4 regions of the Rossellomorea oryzaecorticis genome follow, and region 1 is predicted to be linked to each of the others. Evidence: riboswitches for the same ligand, from Rfam matches in the RefSeq annotation. Region 1 holds a riboswitch; each other region holds the start of a gene.
The links. Region 1 has a riboswitch for cyclic di-GMP ahead of ACKA06_RS13280 (anti-repressor SinI family protein). Riboswitches for the same ligand answer to the same signal wherever they lie in the genome.
Positions count from the first base shown of each region.

Region 2: linked by a shared signal. The riboswitch ahead of ACKA06_RS19790 (S-layer homology domain-containing protein) and the one ahead of ACKA06_RS13280 (anti-repressor SinI family protein) in region 1 are both predicted to bind cyclic di-GMP.
Region 3: linked by a shared signal. The riboswitch ahead of ACKA06_RS19680 (EAL domain-containing protein) and the one ahead of ACKA06_RS13280 (anti-repressor SinI family protein) in region 1 are both predicted to bind cyclic di-GMP.
Region 4: linked by a shared signal. The riboswitch ahead of ACKA06_RS05425 (hypothetical protein) and the one ahead of ACKA06_RS13280 (anti-repressor SinI family protein) in region 1 are both predicted to bind cyclic di-GMP.

Region 1 is NZ_JBJOSA010000010.1:115,100-122,497, forward strand. It holds gene ACKA06_RS13260 (hypothetical protein) at 142-531, shown strand; gene ACKA06_RS13265 (class D sortase) at 743-1,345, opposite strand; gene ACKA06_RS13270 (helix-turn-helix domain-containing protein) at 1,338-1,667, opposite strand; gene ACKA06_RS13275 (LPXTG cell wall anchor domain-containing protein) at 1,912-2,655, shown strand; cyclic di-GMP riboswitch class I at 3,051-3,165, shown strand; gene ACKA06_RS13280 (anti-repressor SinI family protein) at 3,199-3,330, shown strand; gene ACKA06_RS13285 (helix-turn-helix domain-containing protein) at 3,362-3,682, opposite strand; gene ACKA06_RS13290 (YwpF-like family protein) at 3,777-4,217, opposite strand; gene ACKA06_RS13295 (single-stranded DNA-binding protein) at 4,480-4,869, shown strand; gene ACKA06_RS13300 (hypothetical protein) at 4,888-5,061, shown strand; gene ACKA06_RS13305 (DEAD/DEAH box helicase) at 5,539-7,398, opposite strand, start outside.
Region 2 is NZ_JBJOSA010000028.1:3,028-10,425, reverse strand. It holds gene ACKA06_RS19795 (S-layer homology domain-containing protein) at 5-1,327, shown strand; cyclic di-GMP riboswitch class I at 1,638-1,723, shown strand; gene ACKA06_RS19790 (S-layer homology domain-containing protein) at 2,150-3,733, shown strand; gene ACKA06_RS19785 (Ig-like domain-containing protein) at 3,730-4,260, shown strand; gene ACKA06_RS19780 (DUF4282 domain-containing protein) at 4,350-4,625, opposite strand; gene ACKA06_RS19775 (CalY family protein) at 5,036-5,632, shown strand; gene tapA (amyloid fiber anchoring/assembly protein TapA) at 5,638-6,618, shown strand; gene sipW (signal peptidase I SipW) at 6,641-7,219, shown strand; gene ACKA06_RS19760 (hypothetical protein) at 7,339-7,398, shown strand, end outside.
Region 3 is NZ_JBJOSA010000027.1:26,741-34,138, forward strand. It holds gene ACKA06_RS19670 (DmpA family aminopeptidase) at 1-1,027, shown strand, start outside; gene ACKA06_RS19675 (DNA-3-methyladenine glycosylase) at 1,106-1,708, shown strand; cyclic di-GMP riboswitch class II at 1,817-1,898, shown strand; gene ACKA06_RS19680 (EAL domain-containing protein) at 1,981-2,691, shown strand; gene ACKA06_RS19685 (ABC transporter permease subunit) at 2,824-4,803, shown strand; gene ACKA06_RS19690 (helix-hairpin-helix domain-containing protein) at 4,819-5,286, shown strand; gene ACKA06_RS19695 ((S)-benzoin forming benzil reductase) at 5,356-6,114, shown strand; gene ACKA06_RS19700 (Na+/H+ antiporter NhaC family protein) at 6,160-7,398, opposite strand, start outside.
Region 4 is NZ_JBJOSA010000003.1:244,397-251,794, reverse strand. It holds gene ftsE (cell division ATP-binding protein FtsE) at 341-1,027, shown strand; gene ftsX (permease-like cell division protein FtsX) at 1,017-1,901, shown strand; gene ACKA06_RS05430 (murein hydrolase activator EnvC family protein) at 1,939-3,285, shown strand; cyclic di-GMP riboswitch class I at 3,553-3,639, shown strand; gene ACKA06_RS05425 (hypothetical protein) at 3,772-4,044, shown strand; gene ACKA06_RS05420 (class I SAM-dependent methyltransferase) at 4,254-4,829, shown strand; gene ACKA06_RS05415 (cytochrome c biogenesis CcdA family protein) at 5,113-5,826, shown strand; gene ACKA06_RS05410 (response regulator transcription factor) at 5,839-6,525, shown strand; gene ACKA06_RS05405 (HAMP domain-containing sensor histidine kinase) at 6,518-7,398, shown strand, end outside.

The DNA of each region.
Region 1 (7,398 bases):
TTAAATATAAGCAAAGCAAAAAGTAAACATATTCTTTTATTACCATATTTTACAGATGTGCATCATCTATTTATAAAAATACTGTTATGGTATAGTAACATTAATAAGAATTGTTTACCAAGTTAGGGGGTACTTTACTTCATGTTAAAAAATTTACCATCGGGTACAAAAATAAGTATAACCCGTTCTATAAAGACATCATTTGAACACTACATGGCTTCGATTCAATGGGAAGAAGACAAATTCGATATAGAAGATTTTATTAAAGACTGGCGATCATACATAACTGAAAATGCTTCATGGTATAAAAGCCTAGATGAGGAAATAAAAAACGACCCTGAATTTCATCAGGATTTAGCTTTAAAAATCAATCAGACGATTGAAAAAGTACTTTCTGAAACACCAACCGAGGACCAAATAAAAGAAATTGAAGAACTTCAGCAAGGTCAAGGGACGGATTATGACTTTTCCTGTAAAGCAGAAGCAAGATTTCTTTTGGAGAAGTTAGAGAACTCTTCAAAAAAAAACTAAGTTATTCTCAAGGGCCGTCACTGGAAGATTATAAACTTGCCCAGATATTATATTACCAAACTTTTAATGAAGAATTACCTGACAGAGACTATAGGCGGGTGGACATTGATTTTATTATCGAAGAACTTATAAATACCCATTATTCAGATCAGTCCCCCTTTTACAGCGATATTATCCATTAAAACTCCTGACTCAAGTGAGCAGGAGCTTTTTAATGGAGTCTTTTTGCTTCAATGATGTATCTTTCTGAGGAAGGTCCTATAATATTGAATGGGTAACAAGTTGATAAAGTGAGAATTTCTTGAGGGTTTGTTGATCGGATTACAGTTAGGTCATGTTCATCAACCACATACATATTGAAAATCTCATACCTGTAAGTCCCTAATTTTAACACAATTGATAAAGTGTCCCCATTTTCCAATTCACCAATATTCCTGAATACAGAGTCGCGATGTCCTGCAAGGAAAATTTGGTCATTTTGTTCAGGAAGCTTTGTAGAGGAGTGATGACCGACTCCTTTTTTTAACTCGTCAGCGTTTGTTCCCTCAATGATGGGAAGTTCTTTCTTTAATTTAGGAATGTTTAGTATCCCGATTGTATCCCCTTTTTCAAATTCATAATTTACTGTCCTTGGTTGGATAGAAACGGAATCAACTGATTCGTTTGGCTCATCCTCTTTGATCGCCTCTTTTGCTTGCGCTAATGCCTCTTTTTCTTCGTATTTATGTATTTCAATTTCTTTCACAGAATACATAATCATTCCAAATCCTACTGTGAATAAAAGTAGAACCAATATCATTAGTAGTTTATTCATCGATTTTTTTCATCCTTTTATATTGGAAAAAAGACAAAAACTCATGAAATTCTTCTTTTGTTAAGCCTTGATCGATTGCCTCCTCCAACGGTTCTATCCATTCTTCGTCTAATGTAATTTCATGCTTGCCAAAAGAAATGATGGATTCAAGGGGAACCTGTAATGTAACAGCTAATTTTTTCAGAACTTTAATTGAAGGGTTTTTTTGTAATCCACGTTCAATCGAACTAATATAGGATTTTGAAACTTGAGATAGATGTGCCAGTTCATTAATAGTTAAATTTAAATTTGTGCGGAGTTCTTTAATTCGGTCACCAACCATATATACTCTCACCCTTAACACTTTTAATTCATTATATAGAACAAAAGCAAATAAATAAAATTTGAAATAGTTAGAAAAATAAAGATAATAAGAGTATTAAAGAGTCTGTTGTTCTTTATTAAGAAAAAATGATATATTTTCAATTTTAATAAAACCTTATAATAATCTATAATGAACAAAAGTTGTTCACTAAAGAGAACGAAGGAGTTTTGCACCGGGTAAATTGTGTACTAGGAGGAAGGCTATGAGGAATAAAGTTTATATTAGTGCTCTCATAATTCTTTTAATGATTGTAACAAGCAGTCAACCAGTCAGTGCATCTAAAGTTGGGAATATTATTCTTCATCCATCTGATAAATTCTTATTTAAGATTAATAACATGAAACCCGGAGATTGGGCTGAACGAACCTTGTCAATAGAAAACGCGGGAAATGAATCTATAGATTATTCTTTGCGGGTCGTCAATAAATCAAGTCATAACAAGCTTTTTAACGAGCTGGAACTTGAAGTACTTTCAGAAAACTCAGAATCACTATTTAATGATAAACTACGTAACTTTAAAGGTTTCCTGCCTAAGCATTTATTGAAATCCGATTCCGACACATTGAACTTTATGGTAAAAATGCCATATGAATTAGGAAACGAGTATCAGGGAACATCAGCTCATTTTGAAATTATCATAATAGCCGAATTAGATGACCCCGCCACACCGGATGACGACTCCAAAGACGATGATGGTACTCCAGAACATCCAGATTCTGATGATCCAAATACAGACGATAACGACCAGCCTGGTAAAATAACTCCTGATCGTACTCAAGTGAATCCTGATGTTAATAGATCAGCCTCGCCCGTATCATCACAGGGACCTAAACTTCCGAATACTGCTACGAATCTGTTTAATATTTTATTTCTAGGTATTGGCTGTTTGATAACAGGAATAATGATTTTATTAATAAAAAGGAACCTCCAGGGTAAAAAAGAATGATGGGAAGGAAGATGAAGAGGAATGTATAAAAAGATATGCAATCGTTGCACCCGTAATTCTTTTAGCAGTTCTGAATCAGGTGAGTGGATTTGTCCTTCATGCGGAAACGACCTTACCCAGTTACCTCTCTATGGGGTGACATTTCAAAAGTCCTTGTCTGATGGAAAACGTCAGAGAGAAAAAATAATCGGGAGGTATAAACAATCAAGTGAAAATCTGCAAGGAATTCGACAAATACCTTTATAAAATCCGGTAAAAGAGAAATTTTACTGTTTAATTTGTCATAAACTGGTTATAAGTGGAAGAAAAAAGAGTTAATTAAATTATCAGAAAAGACAAAAAACAACAAAACATTTTATTTGTTCTAGGTATAATAGACTCAGGACAAAGGATACATCAGACAAGGGCAAACCTATTGAAAGATAGGGACGCAAAGTCACAGATCTACCGTATGCTGCATGTACATAGTGGAAAGTGATGCGGGAATACAATGATGGCTGGGCTGCCTGAAATACTGTTTTGTATTTTAGGAGGGTATGTAAGGTGAACAAAGAACTTGATTTAGAATGGGTGGAACTAATCAAAGAAGCATTGTCTGCAGGGATATCCAAGGAAGAGATTCGGGACTATTTACAAAACAAAACAAAGAGAAAAACGGAATACGAAGCAGTATGATAAGAAAAGTCTTGCAGCTCGCTGCAAGACTTTATTTGTTGCCCAATTTCCATTTATTAAATTCAATAAACTCCCGGAATTGTTCTTTTGTAATACCGGAATCCATTGCTTCCTCTGCGATTTTGATCCATTCGCGGTCAACAGAATTATTTTCTGATTCATCATGCAACAACGCGTCCATTGAAATCCCCAATGCGGCAGAGACTTTTTCCAAGAACTGAATGGATGGGTTCTGTTGAATGTTTCGCTCAATCGAGCTCAGATATGACTTGGCAACCCCAGCTTTTTCAGCCAGTTCCGTCATAGACATTCGTTTTTCCTGTCTATATTTCTTGACTCTTTCCCCGATCATGGTGGACACCTGCCTATAAAATCGTTTCGATACTTATATTATATCAAACAGTCAACGGCTACTCTATAAGAAGTTTACATATTGTTGTGAAAAATTAGACGCTTGGTTTTGAAGTAACAGGCAGACGCGGTTTCGATACCATTTTTTCTCGGAATTCCTTCACCAGTTCATCCCCGGTATATCCTTTTTGCAATAAGTCATCCAATAATAATTCCGCATATTCATTGCGCTGTTTCTTCAATTTACCCTCAAATAAAACACTCATCCGGCCGTTCATTTTTTTAATACCGCGAATGGATGTCATGAAAGCAGCGGGATCGTTCGCCTTGTTTGAAATGACAACCTGGATTTCCAGATCACCCTTTTGCTGCTGAGCCTTCTGGAAAAACTCAAGATATTTTTGAGACATATATGTTTCCACTAGCCACGTACTCTTCCCATCCTCTTTATTGATGATAAGACCGTCCTCAATATCAAAATCCTGGAGTTCATCATTATCCACTACCTGCAGTGAAATCACTTTAAAGGTTTTCATGAACGAACATCTCCTATGATTAGGGTTTAATTATAAAAATTATATCACAGCGGTAAAAGAATCCCTAATAAGTAAATTGTGCTAAAAAAAGTGGATTTACGATTTTTGGTGTTATTTTGCTTCAGAAATGGCAAATCTCCCTAGGTGAATTTAGTGAATTCAGCTCTGATTCGGCTATGAATTTATGAAATTCCCGATTTTACACCCGTGGATTGGTGAGTGTAAGATGAGATCATTCCAGAAGAGAGGGGGTAGAACAAAAGTGATCAATCAAGTCACCCTGGTGGGCAGGCTGACCAAGGATCCCGAAGCAAGGAAAACGATGGAAGGCCGGTCGGTCCTGAGTGTAACAGTCGCCGTCAACCGCCAGTTTAAAAACCAGCAGGGGCAGGTGGAAACGGATTTCGTCATGTGCAAGATATGGAACAAGGCGGCAGATAACACGGAGAAATACTGCCGGAAAGGATCCGTCGTCGGCATCACCGGCCGAATCCAGACGCGTAATTATGAGAATGATCAAGGTAAACGGGTTTATGTTACTGAGGTAGTAGCTGATTCCATCCGGTTCATGGATCCTAGGCCTGCGGCTGACCGGGAACAGCAGTATTCTGAGAAACCGCCGGAGAAAGAACCTGTCGAACTGCCATTTTAAAAGAAGGGAGGGGACCCATTGGCAACCCTGCAAACGCTGGAACAGCGAATCGATCGACTTGAAAAATTGAACGAAGAACTGATCAAGAAAGTGGCCCGCACTAATGTCGAAAACTTCTATCTTTCACAACGGGTAACTGCACTGGAACAAGGGTTTGAATACCCGAATCCTGCCCTCAAGACCACATCTTAAGGAACCCCGAATGCATTCCTCATCTTAGAAACCTTCATACGAAAAAACACTATTTAAACGTTTTATCCAACCTGTAAGTCTTGTCTCAATGTCCAATTTTCATCATGTCTCCGCGGCATCCCTCTAACATACCTCGTTAGAAATAGAAGATTGTAAGTAGCAGTGAAGTAGTTTTGTACGTTCCCCAATATGTCTTCATGTAGGGTCGGTTTCCGTTGGAGCCGGCTGTTTTTTTGTCGTTTTAAGAACTGAACGTTGCTCGTTGATTTCCGCTCCAGGCACTCGCTTTCCGCGGGCGGTCGGGAGCCTCCTCGGCGTTTCACGCCTGTGGGGTCTCCCTTGACTCGCTTTTCCCGCAGGAGTCGAGTGCCTGGAGCTCCAATCAACTAAGTAGTAGTTACTTGGACACCAGCATCCATAACAACAAAACAACAACAAAAAAACCCCTTCCTGCAATGAAAGGGGGGCATACATAATCTATTCCAACACCAATAACGATTCCAAATCCTGATCGTACAATTCTGTGACCCATTGGTCGCTTCTGATGATTTCGTCGTTCAGGGCCTGTTTCTTTTCGAGCATGGCATCGATTTTTTCTTCAAGTGTCCCAGATGACACCAGCTTATGAACATGGACGAAGCGTTTTTGTCCGATCCGGTAGGCACGGTCGGTGGCTTGGTTTTCGACGGCAGGGTTCCACCAGCGGTCGTAGTGGACGACGTGGTTGGCGGCGGTCAGGTTCAAGCCGGTTCCGCCAGCCTTCAATGATAGAAGGAAGACCGGGAAATCGCCGTTTTGGAAGCGGTCGACGAGTTCGTCGCGCTTGGCTTTGGCCATGCTTCCGTTCAAGAATGGGACGTCAACGCCGAATTCCTTTTTCATGACTTCCTGGATCATTTCGCCCATGGAGATATACTGAGTGAAAATCAACGTGCCCTCACCTGATTCAAGGGCCGCTTCCACAATATCCTTCAGCTTCTGCATCTTTTCGGAACGGGTCAGGATCGAACGGGGATCCGGTTCCTTCAGATATAAAGCAGGATGATTGCATAGCTGCTTCAATTGGTTCAGCATCTGCAAAATCAATCCCTTGCGCTCGAAACCGCTCAGCGTTTCGACTTTCATTAATGTTTCCTGAACAAGCTGTTCGTAAAGCGCGGCCTGTTCAGCGGTCAGGCTGCAATATTCCTTCTGTTCGATCTTCTCGGGAAGATTAAGCTCAACTTCGGGATCCTTCTTCGTCCTGCGCAGCAGGAACGGCTTGATTTTTGCCTGAAGCTCGCGGACTTTCTCTTGGGATTCGTCTTTCTCAATCGGCGCGATATAGTTTTTCTGATACTGTGTAAAGCCGCCGAGATAGCCGTGGTTCAGGAAATCAAAGATCGACCACAGTTCGGACAAACGGTTTTCCATAGGAGTTCCTGTCAAAGCGATATGATGTTTTCCGTTAAGCTTTCGAATTGCTCGGGACTGCTTCGTGTTCGCATTCTTGATATTCTGTGCTTCATCCAGGGAAATAGAGCTCCACTCAACACCTGACAACTCGTCAAAATCAATATGCGACAGCCCGTAGGAGGTCAGCACGATATCCATGCCGGAAATCCGCTCGGTAAACTTCTCTTCTTTCGCACGGGAAGAACCGTAATGGAGGTGGACTTTCAAATCGGGTGCGAACTTCTCGATCTCACGCTGCCAGTTCCCAAGCACTGACGTCGGCGCGATGATCAACGCAGGGGTCTCCGGCTTTTCTTCACTCTTCACATGAAGAAGGTAAGTGATGAGCTGGACTGTTTTCCCGAGCCCCATATCATCGGCAAGGCACGCCCCAAAGCTGAACTTCCGCAGGAACAGCATCCAGCTCATGCCGAGCTGCTGATACGGCCGGAGCTCACCATGAAATAAATCAGGCGTTTCCACCAGTGGGATTGACGATACATTCGTCAGCTGACTCACCAGTTTTTTTAATGAACGGTTCAGTTCGAGCTGGATGCGCGCGTATTTATACTGATCATACTCGTCGTCTTCCGCATCCAAAGCTCCGTCTTCTTCATCCCGCGGAACAAGCTCCTGCTCAAGCATATCCTGGATCGAGATACCTTCCTGTTTTGCCTTTGTCATCATCTGCTGGATTCGGCGGATCATCGCAGGATCAAGCTTCATCCACTGACCGCGGACCTTCACGAGTCTTCTCTGGTCATCTACGAGCTTATTAAAATCATCCTCCGATAAATTGACCCCGTTCATCGACAGACGCCAGTCGAAATCGAGCATCGCGTTCAAGCCAACAAAAGAAGGGCGGTAGCTCGTATCGGTGTTCTTGAGCTTTGCCTTCACAAG
Region 2 (7,398 bases), on a different contig from region 1:
ACATATGAAGTTTATAAAAACGATAGTGATCACAGCGGCTTTACTCTTATTCCTTACACCATTCGCCCAGGCCGCAGCTTTGAAAGATATTCAGGAAGGGCAGAGTTTTTACAAGGAAATCTCTTATCTGCTGAACGAGGGCATCATATCGGGCTACATAGATGGAACGTTTAAACCGGGTGAGAAAGTGACAAGGGCAGCCGCTGCAGCCATGATTGGCCGCTCTCTTGGTTTTGAAGGGGTTCAGAGGGAGAGCTCATTTAACGATGTGGCAAAAGAAAGCTTTGCATCGGGTTATATTGAAGAAGCGGTGGAGAAGAATATCATCAAAGGGTACACGGATGGGACTTTTCGCCCGAATGATATTGTCACCCGGGGGCAAATGGCTATTTTTATCAGCAGGGCCTTCCAGCTTAAAGAGACAAAAGACATCCAGTTTTTTGATGTTTCAAAGAGCATGGCGGCCTATCCTTCAATTGGAAAGATTCTTTCGGCAGGAATCACGAATGGATACAGCGACTGGACCTTCCGTCCAAATAAAGAGCTGACGCGGGCAGAGTTTTCAGCCTTCCTGGCGAGGGGACTAAATGAAGAATTTAAGGTAACGCTGCCTGTGATTGAACCAATCAACGTAGACTATAAAATTTCTGGCGGGGAAATCGAAGCGAATCATCATAATGGGAAGCTCTTCGTCCTAAAACCCTCCCAGCAAATTCATTTAAACAAATTAAATAATGAGACCGACCGGGTATTGATCGATAGCAGTGTATTAAAATTTGAAGATCAAAATACAATTTCTGCAGTCAAACCGGGAGTGGGCTATATAACGATTATTCCCCGTGGATACAGCTGGGAAAAAGCCTATACGTATGAAGTACTCGTCGGGGAGAGAGAGGATGTAACAAAGTCGGTGATCAATTCGCATTTTATCGAATTAGCCAATGATGGCTACCTGAATGGATGTGAGTTCTCTGTAGATCAGGTGCGAACAGAGAATGTAACACAATATTTTTCAACAACGCCGAAATGGAGCGGGTATTACGAGGGTGGTTATGGAAGGTCGTATAACGGATGCATTTATTTCGGTTCCGACAGCAGTCCGGAATCCCCTATTGGTGCCATCGTGATGGAAGGCAGTAAAATAAATAAGATCCCCGGACAAATCAAACAAGTAATAGGGAAGCCTGATTACGAGGGATACAGTGAAATGGATGGATTGTGGACTATGTACTACCGCTTAAAGAATGGATATGAGTTATTTTTCAGTTTTAAAGATCCGTCTTCTAAACTGATGAATGTACTTTATAAGGATAAATCACTGGATTAAGTGGAGAGCAAGGAACGAATAGTCGTTTCTTGCTCTTTTTATGAATTAATATTTTGTCAAAAAATGTTGTCGATAAATGATTGTCGTAAATTATAGAATTTTCTGAAATATATGTGTAAAATATAGGTAAATAGTAAGGAGTGGAGGTAGTTAACCGATGCCGATGTACTATATGAAGGAAATATGGACTCCATTAAAGTTAATAGGAATCAAGTTTTACAAAAGTGAAAGCGGCAGCCTATATATAAAAGTGTTACAGCAGCCGAGAAAGCGGATATTCGGCTAGAAGCAAATGACAAGTTGATGGAGCGTGCGAGAAAGGCAAAACCATTGAAAAGTGGTGGCGCAAAACTATAGGGGCTTCCGTCCATAAGACGATGCTTGCCAGTTGCCGAATACGTCCTATTTTTACATATCGGGAAGACGATAAACCTTGAGTTATGAAGGTTTTTTATTTTGTCTTTTTTATAATTGACGTACACTATTTCTATACTTTATAGGCTGAAATTACCAAAAACACCACGGTAATTTTAGCTTATTTTTATGATAAAATTACCAATGGTGTAACATTCCAGATTAGTAAAATACATAAAAAAGGCTGTTTTCTAAAAGATTGTTGCTTTCCGTAAATAGGCTTGCAACCTGAATGCAGATTGAGGACGTGCTCTTTTCGAACTCAAGTTTAAACTAGATACGGACGGTCAACCCAAAAATACCCAAGTTTCGGTATTTTCTTGTCTGTATAGCAACAAATTATGCGAAAAGAGCCTAAAAAAACAACTAATCTTACATCTAGAATACTACATAAAGGAGAGAGAAAAAATGGGTCAATATTCTAAACGATTACGTAAGTTCTTGTCTGCGGCAGCAATAGCAGCGACTATAACGGCAGCCGTTCCGACAGCTTCGGCATTTACATTTAAAGATGTATCTGTAAGATATGAACTTGCTGTTGATTATCTTGTGAGGGAAGACATTACAAACGGTCTTTCTGAATCGAAGTTCGGCATAACTGAACAGATCAAGCGTGCTGATGCAGCTGTCATGATTGCCAGAGCTTTAAATTTATTAGGGGAACAGGCACCTGATGCAGGGTTCAATGATGTCCCTGAACGTGCCAAAGACGCAGTTAATATTTTAAAGCAGCAAGGGATCATCAATGGGAAAACATCAACTCGTTTCGGTGCAGATGATACCTTAACCCGTGGGGAAATGGCTATTATCATTGCCAGAGCCTATCAACTAAAAGGAGAAGCGGGTGTCCCGTTCGTTGATGTGAACAACCGGTATATGCCATTTGTAAAGGCGCTCATCGCCAATGATATTACACAGGGAAAGACTGCGACATTATTCGGAACTGACCAGGAGATCACACGTGGTGAGTTTGCGCTTTTCATTTTTCGTTCAGAGTCCCCATATAATCCTGTATTCATTAAAGTGATTGAACCGGAAGATATTACAGCCCGTACCTATATGGACGTGTCCCTTCCAAACGTCACCCTCCTTATGCGGGGAAATAATCTTGAAGAAAGATCGGTCGGCTGGGAAATGATTGATTACAGCGAACCTGGAGAATATATTCTTCATGGGGATATCAATGGAACAGACCTGAAAACATCTTTAAAATTAACCATTGAAACGACTCCTGAGGCAATCAACGCCCAAAAAGCGGACGATATAATAGCATCTTTACCTGAAACAATTACGTTGGAAGATGAAGAAAAAATAAAAGAAGCAAGATACCTCGTGGATGAAGTGCTGCAAAGAGGAAGTAAAGATATGATTAAAAATCTTTCGGTCCTCGAAAAAGCAGAACATTCCATTAAACTTCTCTATGCAATTGAGGATGCTGAAGAAGTGATTGCGGCATTGCCGGATACCATCACTATGAAAGATAAAGAAAGTGTGGAAGCTGCCCGTGAAAAGGTCGATTCCGTTCTCAGCATGGATGCTGAAGCCGCAATCTCCAATATCAAAAAACTGGAAAAAGCAGAACGTACGCTTCTTCTGACGGGTCTTATTAACGAAGCAGAAAAAGCAATTGAAGTGATCTCAAATCCGGTCACTCTTGATGATGCAGAAGCGATCGAAACGGCAAGGGCTAAAGTAGATGAGGTCCTGAAAGTGGATCCAGAAGCAACTATTAAAGGAATTGAACATCTGGATGAAGCTGAATCCGAAATCGTGATTCTGAAAGCTGTGTATCAAGCGGAAGAAGCGATTGCTGCTCTCCCTGATACCATTACTTTAGATCATCGCTCTGCTGTGGATGCAGCACGTGAAAAGGTAGAAGCTGCATTAGCACTTGATGAAAACCTTGCAATTAATGGGCTTGGTAAACTTGAAGCAGCAGAGGGACGCATCCAAGAATTGCTTATCGAATCTGCACAAGTCATGCAAAAATGAATACAAATAAAACCTACCAACTATCAGCAGTGATCACACCGGAGGAAGCTGCCGGAGGACTTAATGTGACTTGGACTTCAGATAACCCTGCTGTAGCAACTGTGGATGAAACCGGTCTGGTTACTTCCCATGAAGAAGGATCCGCAGTCATCACAGCAACGCTTTCAAATGGAAATACTGCAGAAACCGTAATTGAGGTCTCTGACAGACCGATGCTTACATTTGGTCACGGCACCAGCCAAATCAACAACGTTATTAAAAGCTTGAGCACTTCCTTTAATAATATGAGCGAGAACACTGTGATTGTAAAGAAAGTTGAGATTTTTGAAGGAACGACGAAAAAATCAGAGTATAGTCAGGCAGATCTCAACAATGCCGGAATCGATACAGAAATTTCTCAATACGAGAAGTTTGGAATAAGTATCACCTATAATTATGGCGGCTTGTTGGCTTCGAATGGAGTTTACGTTAAATACACTGTTCAATCCGGCCAGGGTACGTATGAATTTAAGTCCGTTATAAAATAGAAGAATAATAGAAAAACCCCTTCTTTTTTCGAGAAGGGGTTTTTGGCTATCATATGTATAAAATAAAGAATAATAGCGGTAATGTTGGATTAAGCTCCCATCCGTTCTTTCGTGCTGTTTTCCTTGATGGTTTGAAGAGCCTCATGCATCTTAAATAATACGATAAGAAGTTCACAATAAATACGTGTGAGAAGCGGATCGATCACAATGGTAAGTAATCCCCCGAAGATCTGGATTCCACCGCTTGCTGCTCCTGAAATAATCATAATAAGACCGGAAATAACTGAAATAACCACGCCTACCCAAAAGATCGCCTTAATGATCGTGGGCGTGATCATCTTATTGAAGTTTAGAAATTGATCCATGTTTGTCACCTCCTTTTATAGGCATAGGGATATATAACTATATAAGTAGGTTAGGAACAAGACTATTTTAACTTTTAAGGGTTATTAAGTTAAATGCATATAATATTGGAATTTGAAGGTGTATAGATGGAGGGGGAGTTAATGCATATAAGTTAACCGTATAATTGTGCTGATTTGTATTTTATAATGAACAAAATGTTCTTAATAATTTACAAAATAATAAGAATAATAGAGATAAATTGAGAAAACGAACGATAAATGTTCTTTTTAACGAATAAACGGCTGTATTTAAGGTTTTTCAAGTTGTGACATTTGTCTTATACTTCAAGTGTAAGGTTCGCTAAAGAGAACAAAACAAACTCTAGATCGAACCAAAAAAACTAAGGGTGAAAACAAGGAGGAATTCGGAAATGGGTATTAAGCAAAAATTAGGTTTAGGCGTAGCATCAGCAGCACTAGGGTTAGCTTTGGTTGGGGGAGGTACATATGCTTACTTTAGTGATAGTGTAGATACTAACGCTACCTTCGCAGCAGGTACTTTGGATTTGAATGCAGCACCTACTGAAATTATAAATGTTTCAAATATAAAACCAGGGGATACAATGTTGCGTTCATTTCAATTAAAAAATGATGGAAGCTTAGGTATTGACTCTATTAAATTGGCTACTTCCTATACAGTTAGCGATGCAAATGGTAATAATGGTAACGATGACCTAGGGGATCATATAAGAGTGAACTTCTTAATTAATGCAGATAAATTAGATGCACCTATCTTTAGTACAACACTATCAGACTTACAATCCATGTCACCTGATGTTATTGAAGGTCATATCTTCTCACCTTGGTTCGAAAGAATTGGAGGGAACCTTGCTTCTGGTACATCGGATACACTTTATGTTCAATATGAATTTGTTGACAGTGGTACAGAACAAAATCAATTCCAAGGTGATTCTTTACAACTTAAATGGACATTTGAAGGTAAACAGGGTGAAGGCGTAGCGCGATAAAAAAATTGGAGAAAGGTGGGGATTCTCCCACCTTTCTTATCATAATTAGTACAATAAAAATTAGTTTTCTGAAGAAGATAAAACAATTTATCTTCTTCAAAAGATTAAATTTTTTTACGTATCCAAAGGATGTGATCCCCATAAGATTCCCAAGAACTAGAAAACATAAAACCCCATTCAAAAAGTGGAAGTTGCTCTGTCAATTAATGGCCATCTGGTATGCAACTACCATAACTAGCTCTTTCTTAGATGGAAGTACGGGTGCATATTTTAACGATCAGGATCAAGTATCCGGTGTTATTACTACCGGCACATGGAGCAGTTGGGATAAAAGCTCTTTAAGCTTCCCGAATAAAGATCACGAAAGATCAGTCGAAGCTTGTACCGCGACAGAGATTTCTGTGAGTATTAAAAACACAGGAAGTACAATGGAAGGTCCTACAGAATATGCGGTATACTATGCAGCTAGTGGAAATCCTATGAACGGAAACAGCATTTTCAATGGAAACATTCAGCCGATAGATGGAGATAGTACAACTACTCTAAGTTTGTCTGTCAATGAGCCAGGAAACTACAAATTCAAAGCCTTACAACGCCCTGGGCACGGAAACAAAGAAGACACCCGACACGAATTATGGAGCGAAACCATCACGATCACTTGTGTACAAGAGACACTAAAAGACGAGGGTAAAGGCGGAGGAAAAACCAAGCCAGAACCTCCAAAGAAAAATGATAAACAAGAAGAGCAGGAAGTAACAGTTCCTAAGGAAAAATCACCAGAGCAGAGTAAAGAGGAAAATAAAGAACAACCGGCACCACCTGTAGAAGAGAAGCCAGCCCCTGAAGAACCCCCAGCTCCAGCAGAGCCTGAACCAGAGCCGGCTAAAGAAACAGAAGCTAAAACGGCAAGTGAACCAAAAACTGCACCGCCAGTTGAGAAAGAAGAGCCTGTAGACTCTACCCCGGATGATAAAGAGCAACCATAATAGAAAGGTAAGGGAGATACCAATGAAATTAAAATTAGTGAAAAAAATAGTAAGTACCAGTATTACAGTGATTTTGTACGCTGTTCTGTTCATGATGATCTTCGTAGTCGTCTCATCTAAAGCTGCCGGCGGCGAACCTCAGTTCTTCGGGTATCAAATAAAAACGGTTTTGTCTGGTTCGATGGAGCCGGGCATCCAGACTGGATCGATCATCGCAGTGAAGCCTGGAGGCGATATGACCCGCTTCAAGGAAGGGGATGTCATCACGTTCAAAGAGAAAGAAGACATTCTCATCACCCACAGAGTCCTGGAAGTGATCAAGAACGGGGAACACGTCATGTATAAGACAAAAGGTGATAACAATGATGCGCCTGACCTTGAGCCGGTACTATCCGAGAACGTCGTTGCTGAATATAAAGGGTTTACCGTTCCATTCATTGGATATTTCATGAACTTCATGAACTCGAAGAATGGTGCATTGATGTTCATTATACCTGGTATCCTGCTCATCCTATATTCAGGCTTTACAATTTGGAAAGCCATCTCCACCATCGATCTCTCATCAAAAAAGGATGAAACGATCGAAAAGAATATTTCTTAAATGTTATCCCAAGCCTTTACACTGTCTGGTGTAGAGGCTTTTTTATGAAAATATGTATTAATTATCTGATAGAATGTGAGAAGAGCTGTTTGAAAATTTTAGTGAAAAGGAAGAAGCTGATGAAAAAATCAATCCCTGCTGTATCTATAATTATATTAATAATTACCCTCTTATTAATT
Region 3 (7,398 bases), on a different contig from region 1:
CGGTGTGGAAATCGGTTCTTTTCCATGCGGCCCGGATAACAGTATCACGGATATTGGCGGGGTGAAGGTGGGGCATCAAACGCTTCATTATGAGAAAAATGGGAGGGTGGTCCGGACAGGGGTGACGGCTATATTGCCCCATGGAGGGAATCTATTCAGGGAAAAAGTCTTTGCAGCGAGCCATGTGATCAACGGGTTTGGCAAAACCGCGGGCACGATCCAAATCGAAGAGCTGGGCGTGCTGGAGAGTCCGATCATGCTGACGAATACACTTTCAGTCGGTGATGTCATGAAGGGGACCGTAGAGTTTTTGATGGAGCAGTGTCCAGAGATTGGAGACACGACAGGGACGGTGAATGTGTTTGTCGGTGAGTGCAATGATGGATACCTGAATGATATCCGGGGGCTTCATGTGACTGCGGACGATGCATGCCAGGCGATTAGAAATGCCCGTTCAGGATTGGTGGATGAAGGATGTGTCGGGGCGGGGACCGGGATGCTTTGTCTTGGGTATAAGGGAGGCGCCGGGACAAGCTCGAGGCGAGGCACCGTTGGAGCGGATGAATATACTGTAGGAGCATTAGTAGTGGCTAATTTCGGCAGGCGGCGGGACCTTTCCCTCGATACCGGCCTCCCGAAGGAAGAACAGGAGGTCCCCGACGGATCGATTATGATCATCCTCGCGACAGACGCCCCAATGAATGATAGACAGCTCAAGCGGCTGGCCAAGCGGGCTTCATTCGGCCTGTCCAGGACCGGATCGTATGCTGCGCACGGGAGCGGTGATATTGTCCTCGCATTCTCCACTGCCCATAAGGTCCCGCATCAACCGGACGAGTCCAATACAACCACTTATCCGTTCATCAAAGAAGACGGAGAGCTCATTTCTACCCTGTTCGAAATGGCTGTTGAGTGTGTCGAAGAAGCGATTTGGAATGCCCTGGCCAAGGCAGAAACAACCACCGGAAGGAATGGCCGGCTTGTGGAAGCCATTCCGCCGGAGCTGCTTGCCGGTTTAAGGAAATAAGGAAAAGGGAAATGGTATCCTGCCTTTAAAATGACTTTTTCCCAGGGAAAAGAGGAAGGATAAGATGAAGGTTGAAGAATGAAAGGAAGTGAAACGATGAATTACACACCGCTGCCTCTCTCTTTTTACGAGCAGCCCACGCTGGAACTGGCGCAGGGCTTATTAGGATGTGTGCTCGTGAAGGAAACCGAAGAAGGAATCGCTTCGGGTTATATCGTGGAAACAGAAGCGTATCTCGGTCCGGAAGACAGGGCCGCCCACAGCTTCGGCAACCGCCGGACAAAACGGACGGAAATCATGTTTCATGAAGCCGGCCGGGTTTATACATATTTGATGCATACCCATTGCCTTGTGAATGTTGTCGCTGCAGAAATCGGGGTGCCGAATGCCATCCTGATAAGGGCAGTCGAACCGCTGGAGGGACTCGACTTAATGACAGAGAGAAGGAAGGGCCATCCGATGAAAAACTGGACGAGCGGCCCGGGCAAATTGACGAAAGCATTAGGGATCACGATGGAGGACTATGGAAGGTTCTATACTGAACCCCCGCTTATCATATCAGAAGGGTATACCCCGCCTGAGATTGCCGCCGGTAAAAGAATTGGAATCGATAACTCGGGGGAAGCAAAAGATTATCCGTGGCGCTTCTGGGTGAAGGGAAATCCTTATGTCTCCAGATGAACAACCAGATTCTAAATTTTCAAATAAATAATAGAAAAATAATCCCAATGTACTAGTTTTATGGTATATTTTACTTAATAAGACCTTATTCTACATAAAATGATACATTTCGCATTGGGAGCTGTGAACCTGACTGATAGATGGGCGCTTGCATTCAGGGGAGCTAGTGGCGCAACCGACCACATACGAAGGAATTTACGTTCTTTCATGTGGTCTTTTTTTATGCCGTTCAAACGTCCAAAAACTCTTAACAAAGAAAGTACAGGGGATTTATGAATATTTTTACGATTTTTCAAAATGACTATATCTATCATGATTATCAGCCGTTATTCACGATGGGGCATACCCCGTCGCTTTATGGATATGAGGCGCTGATGAGGAATACCCATAAGGAAAATCCTGAAACGCTTTTCCAGACAGCGATGAGGGCGAACATCTTATATAAGCTGGATACCTTGTCGATCACAAAGGCAATCGAGGGTTTTCTCGGTCATCACAATGGAAGCGGGAAGCTATTCGTGAATGTCTATGTGACGACACTTTTACATCCAAGCTTCCACACTTACTTCGATCATCTCATGGAAACATACCCCGGAGCACGCGGCCGGTTGATCCTGGAATTGAATGAATCGACTCCGGACGAACTTTGGCAGAACCCTTTATTGTTGAGAACGCTGAAAAGCCTTAAACGATACGATGTTTTATATGCTATTGATGATTTCGGACAAGGGACGGCCTCGATAAAGAAGTCCATCGAATTTGAACCCGATATCATCAAGCTTGATCGGTATTTTGCCAAAGAGCTTGCCTGGAGTAAAAGGAAACAGAGATTCATCTCTTTCTTTCAACAATTTTACGGAAATGATGCAATCATTATTTTGGAAGGAATTGAAAAGGAAGAAGATATGCTGGCAGCCAAAGAACTTGGCATTACCATTGGGCAGGGATATTTTCTCGGGAAGCCGAGTAAGCTGCTTGCATAATAACAAAAAGGCTTGAATAGGAGTTGTCGGGGAACGGAAACTTCATATGAAATGAAATTGTTTTAATTGAAATGAAATTGAAAAAATTTACAGCTTCCTTTAAACTGAAGAAAAAGGAAAAAGGGGATTATTATGAGGGTTTTGAAGTTTCCGATGAAAATGATATTTTATTATTTTCTTGGTTTGATGGGTATTTTGGCTGTTAGTATAGCTCCTCAAGCATTCAGTGAGCGAGGAGTGTATAACTTCATAGGTTACTTCGAAGAATTCATCAAGTTTATATTTTATTTCATTGAGCCGGAGAATTGGATTTATTATTACAAGAATCAACCTGTTGAGCTGTTGGAATTTCTATGGACGCCATACCTATACTCCTTAAAGATTTTGGGGGGAGCTTTGGCCATAGGTCTCGGGCTTGCACTAATTTTAAATTTGATTACCGTCTTTCTGCCCCGCTGGTTGACTGAACCGATCAAGAAGCTTCTAAATCTGCTTGAAACTGTTCCGGATCTGATGTTTGCTTTTCTTCTCCAATTATTCATTGTTTTTATATTCAAAAAATTCGGTGTTGAGTTAATGCTATTTACCGCTTACGGGGAAGAGACGGTATATCTTGCCCCGATGATTACTCTCGCTGTCATACCGATGATCTCTTTTTTTCGGATTCTTCTTTTAATTACAGAAGAGGAATTTATGAAACCCCATATTGAATTCGCACAAAGCAAAGGGTTATCAAAATGGAAAATATTCCGTTCACATGTAATGAAAAATGTGTCACCGAGCTTTTTTTATCATGGAAAAATCATTATCTGGGGCATGCTCTCAAGTTTGTTCATCATCGAAACAATTTTTAATACGAGAGGAATAACGTACTTCATCACTGATGATTTCAGGCCGATTGTCATTGCAGTCTCCCTATTACTCATTTTCACCCCATTCTTTGTCATATATCAAGGAGTATATCTGTGGGTGAATGATGGAAGCGGGGAAGACCTTACTAAATATAAGAAAGACCGCAATCACTTTCGGGAATGGAGAATATGGGTATGGGCTGCCACCCTCAGAAAGTTATGGTGGCAGCATATGCATAACCCTAAGTTTGCAGCCGGATTCAGCATGATTTTTATCATGATCGCGTATAGTTTCATATTTCCGCTGTTTAAAGAAAAACCTATCAACTTTATTAATTACATGAAAAATGATGAAGGGCGGATTATCTCAGCACCGCCGCATCCTCCATCCAAAGAGATGATTTTAGGATCTGATTTTTTTGGATACAGCATCATGGATCAAATGATTGTGGGGGCTAAATATACACTTTTATTTGCGTTGATCGTTGCGTTTTTAAGGGTCGTAGGAGGGTTCTACCTTGGTGTGGTGTATCACTTTCATTTAAAAGAATACCGGAAAAACTGGCTGGACCGGATGGTGGATTCCATCCATTTCCTTCCTTTGAGTTTGATTGCTTATTTATTGCTGAGACCCGTATTATGGGGTTCTCCTGCTCAGGGATTTCAAAATTCAATATTTGAACGGCTGATTTTTGAAGCTATCCTGCTGACGATACTGGTATTACCCTTAACCACCGTGCTTATCGGGAATGAATTGAAGTTGATAGGAAAGAAAGACTTTGTTCTTTCTGCCAAGCTGCTTGGAGGAAGTAATAAGCATTTGCTGTGGACCCATTTATTCCCCCATTTGGCACCTCGGCTATTCATTATTTTCGGCCATCAATTCATTCAGACGCTGCTCATATTAGTTCACCTAGGTTTATTTCACTTATTCTTGGGAGGAACGATCATCACGCGCGGCGACATGCCTGACCCGCCTAAGACCGGTACCTTTGAGTGGTCAGGGCTGATAAGCTCTGCAAGGTATTCACTGATGACGGGTAAATACTGGGTCGTACTTGCCCCGCTTTTTGCTTTCATGATCGCTATCATCGCGATGCAGCTCATCGTCCAGGGAGTGAAGGAAATTCAGCAGAAGAAGGTCGGCGTACTCGTAAACAACACACCGATCAAGAGCAAAAAGAAGCGTGTGAAAAGGAAAGAGTACCAACCGGTCATGGAGGATTTCAAATTGACGAATCATCAGACTTTTAAAGGGTAAAAGGAGTTGTGAAAAATGAGCGCTAAGAGTCCGAAGCTTCCTTTGACGGATGAAGAAAGAAGTTCCTTGCGCCGGGAAAAAATAAGATTGAAGGAAATCAACACATATTCCCCGGAAGAACTGGGTGAAAGACTGGGGATCCCGCTTGAAAGAGCTCGATATCTGGTCGGGATGTCCAATTTCCAGCAGATTCCTTCCATCGGTCCGAACATGGCCCATAACGTCGTCGAAGATTTGCAGTTTCATACATTTGAAGAGATCAAGGATGAAAAAGGGGAAGACCTCATTATCGCACTCGAGAAAAAATACGGAGTGTGGATGGATCCCTGTGTAGAAGATTCCTTACGTTGTGTTGTCCACCATGCCCGGCATCCTGACAGTGAAAAGAATTGGTGGGACTTCACCGCTGAAAGAAAAGCATACAGGGCTGAACACGGCTATCCCACTGACCGTCCGACAAAGGCTTGGGACGAGAAGCGGTAAGGACGAAAAACTTTCTTGATTCACCTATTCTCCTATATAATCAATTCATATAAGAAAGGAGAGGATAGGATGGATTATGCAATCGTAACGGGTGCCACCAGGGGACTTGGGGAGTCAATCGCAAAGCTCTTCATTGAAAAGGGGATTTCACTGATCAATATTTCAAGATCGGATAATGAGGCACTAAAATCGATGTGTGAAGGAGAAGGAGTCTCCTATGAGTTCGTGCGATGCGATCTTTCCAATCCCGATGAAACCGGGAAGGCAGCGAAGAAGGCAGGAGAAAAAGTATTGGAAGCCAACGCCGAACGAGTCTTTTTGATTCAAAACGCCGGAGTGGTGACACCTATCAATCCATCGGGGCAGGTGGAGAATGCCGATCTTGAGACAAGCGTGAATGTCAATCTGCTGTCCCCCATGATTGTTACAAATGAAATGCTGAAAGCCTTGCAAGAATCTGATAGAAGCAAGCTGATCATGGTCAATGTGAGTTCCGGGGCGGGGAGCAGGCCAGTCTATGGGTGGAGTACCTATTGTTCCACGAAGGCCGGCATCAATATGCTGACCGAAACCGTCAGTCTTGAACTTTCAAAAATGGGCAGCCGCCACAAAGTGATTGCGTTCAGTCCGGGAGTGATGGACACGGATATGCAGGGCACCATCCGTTCTTCTTCTGAAGAAGCTTTCGCAGATGTAGAAAACTTCAAGCGATACAAGGAGCAGGGGATGCTGAGGGGTGCGGATACAGTAGCTGGCGCCCTTGTGGATCTTGTAACGGAAAAAGACGTGGAGTCCGGCAAATTGTATCACGTGAATGACTTGTTATAAAAAGAAAAAGAGACAAATCCTTAATCGGTTTTGTCTCTTTTTATATTATGAGCGTGCTGTGCTTGCCTTTGGCGCTTTTGCCCGCGTGAACTTCGGCAGCGCAAAGCGGATCGCAGCCAATCCGCATACTGCTGTCAGGATCGGATAGAAAGCATATGCAATGATGCTCAGTGGAGAGATTCCCGCTGTTTCTGCGACGAGCAGCGCCTGGGCTCCATAAGGGATCAGGCCTTGCACGGAGCAGGAGAAGATATCGAGAATACTTGCCGATTTACGTGCGTCGACACCGTAATTATCACCGATTTCTTTCGCAAGCGGACCCGCAATGATGATAGAGATTGTATTATTCGCAGTGCAAAGATTTGTTGAGCTTACAAGTCCTGCAGTTGCAAGCTGGGCTCCTTTTGGCGAGCGGATCTTGCGTGTTGCAAGATAAAGCAGCGCCTGAATGCCGCCGTTATACCGGATCAGTTCTACAACGCCTCCGATCAGGACGGAAAGAATGACGATTTCTGCCATACCTGTCATTCCGTCAGCGACGCTTCCAAAATAGCTCGAAAGGGTAAAGCTTCCATCGGCTAACCCGATGATGCCTGAAAGAACGATGCCTCCGAATAACACCACGAACACATTTAGTCCTGCCAATGCCCCGATGATGACACCGAGATAAGGGAGGATCTTCACCCAGTCATACGTTCCTGCCTCAACCGCAGACTGATTGCCTGCCGTGATAAAGAACAAGATGAGCATCGTCAGGATGGCAGCAGGCAGGACGATGAAGAAATTCACTTTGAACTTATCTTTCATTTCTGTTTTCTGCGTGCGCACTGCCGCGATTGTTGTATCGGAAATGAAGGAGAGGTTATCACCGAACATCGCACCCCCGATGACTGTTGCCATGGCAATAGGCATGCTGATGTCAGTGCCGTTGCTGATTCCCACACCGATCGGCGCAAGCGCTGCGATCGTACCCATTGAGGTCCCCATGGATAATGAAACAAATGCTGCAATGATGAACAAACCAACGATAATCAAATTTTCCGGAAGTACAGATAAAGCCAGGTTCACCGTTGAATCAACGGCACCCATTTTTTCAGCGACTCCGGAGAATGCCCCTGCTAATAGGAAGATGAACACCATGATCATGATATCAGGGTGTCCCGCCCCTTTGGCGAAGCGTTCCACTTTTGCATTCAGTGACTCTTTACGGTTCATAAGCAGTGCCGCTACGGCTGCGATAATAATGGAAACGAGTACCGGGAATGCGTAGAAATCACCTGAAAT
Region 4 (7,398 bases), on a different contig from region 1:
CCCTCTATCAATGAGATTGGAAGCAATCCCCATCTATCTTTTTTACTTGTTGTTAGTACCTGATACTAGTAAAAAATAACTATATAAATATCGGAAATTAGGTATTAATGGCAATAAAAAAGGTTAATATTTCACAAAAAGTGCAGTTCTGAAATGAAACTGTAATAATATTTTTCCTTAACATCGTAAGAAGTGATGTTATAATATTTTCGTGAGCGAAATTCGAGCAATTTCACCAATTTATGTCTAATTTGGTAGAGACGACAGAATTTTATATCACACACATAGATACCACACAGCCAAGAGGGGAACTACATACTACAAATTAGGTGATTTAATAATGATAGAAATGAAAGACGTCTATAAGCAGTATAACAACGGTGTTATGGCTGCGAATGGGTTTAACGTCCATATAAAGCAAGGCGAGTTTGTTTATGTCGTGGGTCCGAGTGGCGCAGGGAAGACAACATTCATCAAGATGATGTACCGTGAAGTGAAACCTTCAAAAGGTGATATCATCGTGAATGGAATAAATTTGGCGAAAATAAGGAACAGCAAAGTGCCTCAACTTCGACGAAATATAGGAGTGGTCTTCCAGGATTTTAAACTGCTTCCTACATTGACGATTTATGAAAATGTCGCGTTTGCACTCGAAGTAATCGAAGAGCAGCCGAAACAGATCAAGAAGCGTGTAATGGATGTACTTGAGCTGGTAGGCCTTAAACATAAAGCAAGGATGCTTCCGAATGAGCTTTCAGGAGGAGAGCAACAGAGGGTCTCGATTGCAAGGTCGATCGTCAATACACCAAAGCTGGTGATTGCGGACGAGCCTACAGGGAATCTCGATCCTGAAACCTCCTGGGACATCATGAATATCCTTGAGGAAATCGCAAACCGCGGTACTACCGTGATCATGGCTACACATAACCGGGAAATCGTAAATACAATCAAGCATCGGGTAATCGCCATCGAGAATGGCCGGATTGTCCGGGATGAACAGCGAGGTGATTACGGTTATGAAGGCTAGAACGTTTGCCCGTCACTTCAGGGAAAGTTTTAAGAGCATCGGCCGAAACGGCTGGATGACCTTCGCATCCGTCAGTGCAGTAACCGTCACATTATTACTTGTTGGTGTTTTTATCGTCTTGATGCTAAACATGAACAAGGTGGCAACCGATATAGAGAAAGATGTCGAAATTCGCGTACTTCTCGAAATTGGGACGAAGAAAGAAGAAGTTAAAGTCATAGAAGACAAGATTGATAAAATAAGTGGAGTCGAAACCGTCGAATATTCCTCCAAAGAGGAAGAACTTCAGAATCTGGTAAAAGATCTCGGTGACGATTTCAGATTATTCGAGCAAGATAACCCGCTTTATGATGTATTCATCGTTAAAGCGAAAGATCCCCGTGATACAGGCAAGATTGCCGCTGAAATAGGCAAGTATGAAAATGTCAACGAAGCATTATACGGGGAAGCGAAAATCGAAAAGTTATTCAATATCCTTGAAATGAGCAGAAACGTCGGATTGGTGCTGATCATCGGTCTATTGTTCACAGCGATGTTCCTCATCTCAAATACGATAAAAATAACGATCGTCGCTAGAAGAAGAGAAATCGAGATAATGAAACTCGTGGGTGCAACCAACTGGTTCGTCCGCTGGCCGTTCGTCCTTGAAGGATTATGGCTTGGTGTTTTAGGTTCTATTATCCCGATTGCTCTTGTTACAACTGGTTATTACTACGCTTACAATTTTATTGAGCCAAAACTTCAAAATAACTTTATTCAGATATTGGACTTTACCCCGTTCATCTATCAGGTAAACGGATTGATCCTCTTAATGGGATGCCTGATTGGCGCCTGGGGAAGCTTTATGTCTGTACGTAAATTCTTAAAAGTCTAAATTAACAGGTTGATAGAAGCTGAAAGGAGCGAGCCGCTTGAACAAGAAGCATTTTGTATCATTAGCAATTGCAGCAGCATTAACAATCGGCAGTTTCCCGGCAATGGGAACAACGGCCAACGCTACATCCGTAGAGGATCTGAAGAAGAAACAAGGAGAGGTTTCTTCTCAAAAAGATAAAATCAACGGTGAAATTAATAAAAAGAAATCAGAAATCAACGCAAACATCAGCAAGCAGCAGGAAATCAAAGCGAAAATCGCTGAGTTCGATGCGAAGATAAGAGATACAGAAAATAAAATCGCTGAAAAAGCGAAAGAGATCGATGAAACAAATGCAGAAATCGATCAGTTAAAAGAAGAAATCAAAGAGCTCGAAGAAAAAATCAAAGAGCGTAACGAACTTTTAAAAGAACGTGCACGTGCGATTCAGGAAAAAGGCGGCTCTGCAAACTATCTTGATGTCCTTCTCGGCGCTGAAAGCTTCGGTGACTTCATCAACCGGGTCACTGCAGTAAACACGATTGTGAGTGCAGATAAAAAAATCATGGACGAGCAAAAGAGAGACCAGGAAGAATTAGAGAAGAAGAAATCACAAGTTGAAACGAAATTAGCAGAATTAGAAAGCGATAAAGCAAGCCTTGAAACATTGAAGCAAGACCTTAACAGCGAAAAAGCCCAAAAAGCTGAATTGTTCAAGCAGCTTGAAAAGCAGCAGGCTTCACTTGAAAAAGAAAAAGTGAACTTGCAAAAAGAATCTAATGAATTAGCTAAAATGGAACAGCAAATCGGAGGAGAAATCCAGGCAGAACAGGCCCGTTTGGCTGAACTTGCCCGTCAGCGAGAACTTGAGAAGAAGAGACAGGCAGAAGCTGCAGCGGCAGCAGCAGCCAAGAAGGCTAAAGCTTCTACAACTTCAAGCAGCAGCGGAGGCTCTTCCGCATCGGCTTCAGCACCAGCCAGCGTTCCTGTAAGTTCCGGAGCATGGACAAGACCAGCATCCGGTGCCATTACTACTGAATTTGGCTGGGATACGTTAAACGGGGAATCCCGCTACCACTACGGTACGGATATTGCAGCTCGCGGAACTGTTCCAGTTGTTGCAGCAGCAGATGGATATGTCATCAAGAGTCATTACAGCTCAAGTTACGGAAACGTTGTGTACATCACGCACTCAATCAACGGACAAACCTTTACTACAGTGTATGCCCATATGTCTTCTGCCCTGGTAAGCTCAGGACAACCTATCGATAAAGGTCAGCAAATCGGTTACATGGGTAATACAGGATATTCTTTCGGACAGCATCTTCACTTCGAACTTCACCAAGGTTCTTGGAATGCGGCGAAATCAAATGCTATAAACCCGCGTAGATATATCAACCTTTAATAGAATAGCAGCTTGATAGAATCCTGCCATAGGTTTATGGCAGGATTTTTTTGGATAAAAACATTCCACAAGAAACCCTTATCCTTATAGGATATTCATAAAAGAATAATTCCTTCCCCTTACAAACCATACGCAATCATGTATAATGAAATTAATGTCGAAAAAAGAAAATTTTCACACAAAAAACACTTTTAAAACTTGGGTAATGCTGGTACTATAGTATTATTGTAAAAACTCAAATACACATCATTTGTACTACGTATCAACCTGCGATAAAGGCAAACTAATTCGAAAGATTAGGACGCAAAGCCACGGATCTAACGTTTCCGAAACTATGACCGCCGGGCTGCCGAAAAGGATTGGAAGATAAATGACGCTGTTTCATCATTTACTGCCTGCCATTCTTTTTGGCGGGCAATTTTTATTTTAATAAAACTACTGTCTCTGAAGCCTATGGAAGTTCAGGTTTGGAAAGGAGAAGTGAAGATGGAACAAGGAAATATTTCCGACATAAGAAGACAGTTGCGCAGCTTTTGCAGGAGAAACCGTTCCACTTTGAAAAAGTTCAGCTCCTATACAGCAGAGGAAATCAGCGACATGGTATTAAGCAGGCTGGGTTATGAAGAGGTAAAGAGGATCGTTGACGACATCAAGGTGATCGACCGCCGCGGAGGCAACACAGGCTTTTACTTAATGATGATCCTGGAAGCACTGAAAGGATCCCAATCGGCCGATTCAAAAGATAGAGCCATTATATGATAAACTCCGGGTGTCCACTTTGACAGCCGGTTTTTTTGATTCCCGAGAGCAATTACTTGATTGCCTGAAAGATACATATCATACTCTAATACATAAAGGGGTATCGTAAGGCGATTTTCCTTTTAAAAGTCTATTTACCAGGAAAAACGAAGACAATAGAGAAATAAGCAGTCTATGGAAACGTATCTTATTAACAGGAGGGACCAATCATGGAAGGACACGGACATTTATTCGAACATCACAAAGCTTCAAAACTGCTCGATCCAAAGCGTCAGGAAATGGTGCCGGTGGAAAAAGTACTTCAGCTTCTTCAATTAAAAAAAGATGACCTCGTCGCAGACCTCGGCTGCGGAAACGGCTATTTGACACTGCCGATCGCGAAGGAAGTCGATACTAAGGTTCATGCCGTCGACCTGCAGCAAGAAATGCTCGAATATCTCCAGCACCGTGCAGGGGAAGCTGGCGTCTCGAACATCGAATACGAAAAATCTTCGCTCGAATACTTAAGCTTCAACAAGAACACCCTGGATAAAATCGTATCTGCCTTTGTTTTACATGAGGTGCCCAATCTCACCAAAGTATTCCAAGACCTTAGCGACATGCTGACGGACGATGGCCTTTGGCTCATCCTGGACTGGGAGGCAGTGGAGTCAGAAATGGGACCGCCGCTGGAAGAGCGGATTCCATCTGATGAACTGGCACAGCAGCTCGAGACAGCCGGGTTCGAAACGGAAGTCGGGCATTTGCACCCTTCAGTTTATTATATTGTGGTGCGTAAGGGGTAAAGATGGAGGGTTGCTGGTGCCAGGCACAAATCACCCAATCTGTGCCTGGCACCAATAATGCAGAATGTGTACCTGGTACAAACCGCTGGAATTGTACCAGGTACAAAAATCGTTCCAGGCTCAATCCCCCGTAATTGAACCTGGCTCAAAACACCGAATCTGAGCCAGGCACCACCCCCACCCAACCCCCCCCCAATCCCCAACCACAAAAAAATCCCTACCCTCTTAACAAACCCTTAACATTCCCCCGCCATACTATTGGTATAAAAGGAGTGAACAATGTATGGTAGAAGTATCAATTTGGTTTGCGCTCGCAGCAGGGGCGCTGTCGTTTTTCTCGCCTTGTGTGTTTCCGCTCTTGCCGGCTTATGTGAGTCATTTGACAGGCGGCCAGGCGGAGGGAGGAAGGATTCAGGTGGAGAGGAAAGTGGTGTTTATCCGGTCATTCGGTTTCATCGCCGGTTTTTCTTTCATCTTCATTCTGATGGGGGCTTCCGCAAGCCTGCTCGGAGGGTTATTTTCGGAATACAGATTATACATAGAACAGATCGCCGGGATCCTCATTATCGTCTTCGGCCTGCAGATGATGGGCTGGATTTCGTTTTCCTTCCTGATGAAGGGCGGAAAGCAGTTTGAGGTGAAGAAAAAAGGGACCGCCTTCGGTTCCGTTATGCTTGGAATGGCATTTGCGAGCGGATGGTCCCCGTGCGTCGGCATCACGTTATCATCAATCCTGCTGCTTGCCGGGGCCAGCTCGACCCTGACGCAGGGAATACTGCTCCTCATCGTGTATTCACTGGGACTCGCGCTTCCGTTCCTGATCATTTCACTGATGATTACGAAGACATTCACCGTGATGAAAAAGGTGAACAGGATCCTGCCGAAGCTTGCGAAGTTCAACGGGGCCCTGATGGTTGCGATGGGGCTGCTTGTTTTCAGCGGTAAGATGCAGCAGATTTCTGCTTATCTGTCTGTGTTCAGTTTGTTTTCAACATAGGAGGAAATTGTCGTGAACGTTCAGAATAAGAGCATCCTTGTCGTGGAGGATGATGCTAAGATCAGGAAACTGATCAGGATTTTTCTTGAAAAAGAAGGCTATGAAGTATTCGAGGCAGAGGACGGAGAAGAAGGGAAGCGTCTGTTTAAGGAGTGCGATCCCTGCTTTGCGATCCTCGACTTGATGCTGCCGAAGATCCAGGGTGAAGAGCTGTGCACCTGGATTCGCGAGGAGGAAAAAAGCGATATCGGCATCATCATGGTGACGGCGAAAACAAGTGAATTCGACCGGATAACGGGGTTGAAGACAGGGGCGGATGACTACGTCACAAAGCCCTTCAGTCCGAGCGAGCTTGTAACCCGGGTCGAAACGGTCCTCCGCAGGACATCCGACCGCTGTCAAAAGCTGAGCCGGAACGGTCTTGTACTCAAAGCCAAAAAAGGTGTAGTGTCATATAAGGGGAATCCCATAGATCTCACTGGTTTCGAATTCAGGATTCTGCACCTTCTCATGAAGCATCCGGGACAGATCATCTCACGTCAGCAAATCCTCGACACCCTGTATGAACTCCACGAAAAAGTGGTTTCGGAACGGACGATCGATGTTCACATCCGGCACCTCCGGCAAAAACTCCAGGCGTGTACGAGCATGAATTTTATTGAAACGGTAAGGGGAATGGGGTATAAATTCAATGGATAACCGCAGAAAACCGGGCAGTCTCCTGACCCAGCTCACGTTTCTGAACACGATCATCATTGGGGCCGTCATCCTGATTGCCGGATTCACCGTGAAAAATTATGCCTGCAATCTCGTGAATCAGCAGCAGATCACAGGCTCGAACCTTGAAAGTCTGCTGAATGACTATCTGATCAAAGTGAGTCTGCTCGCGTTCATCCTGGCCGGGGGATTTCATTTCTTTTTTATAAAATGGCTCACCAACCCATTGAAGAAGCTGACGGAAGCCACTCAAGTCCTGAAAAAGGGAGGGAATCCGGAGCGGTTGAAGCAGCCTCTTATCTATGAAGTGAAGGAGCTGAGTGAAGCGTTCAATGAGCTTTCGGAGACGACGGCACATGTGAAGGCGAGGCAAAACCGACTGCTCCGCGACCTGTCGCATGAGCTTAGGACGCCGCTCACCAATCTGACCGGCTACCTCGAAGGGCTTGAAAAAGGAATCATAGAAGGGGACAGGGAAATTTACCGCTCCCTCCAGGAAGAATCCGGTCGCATCGAGCGGCTCTTAGAACAGCTTGTACATATCAACCAGTGGACTGCCGATACGGGTCATAATCAGGAAGTGCTTCACATTCATGAACTGTTAAAAAGAAGGCTCACGGCCTTTCAACTGAAATTCATGCAAAAAGGAATCGAAGTGGAGACGGATCTCGTTCCTTGTTCCCTTCAAGGGGACAGTGACGGCCTTCAGCAGGTATTCAACAATCTGCTTCAGAATATCGCCGACTATGACGTCGGAAAGAAGCTGTCGGTAAAAGGATTTGTGCAAGGTCATGATTATGTCGTACAATTTTCTCATCAAGGAAAAGAGATTCCCGCAGAAGAAAAAGATCTTAT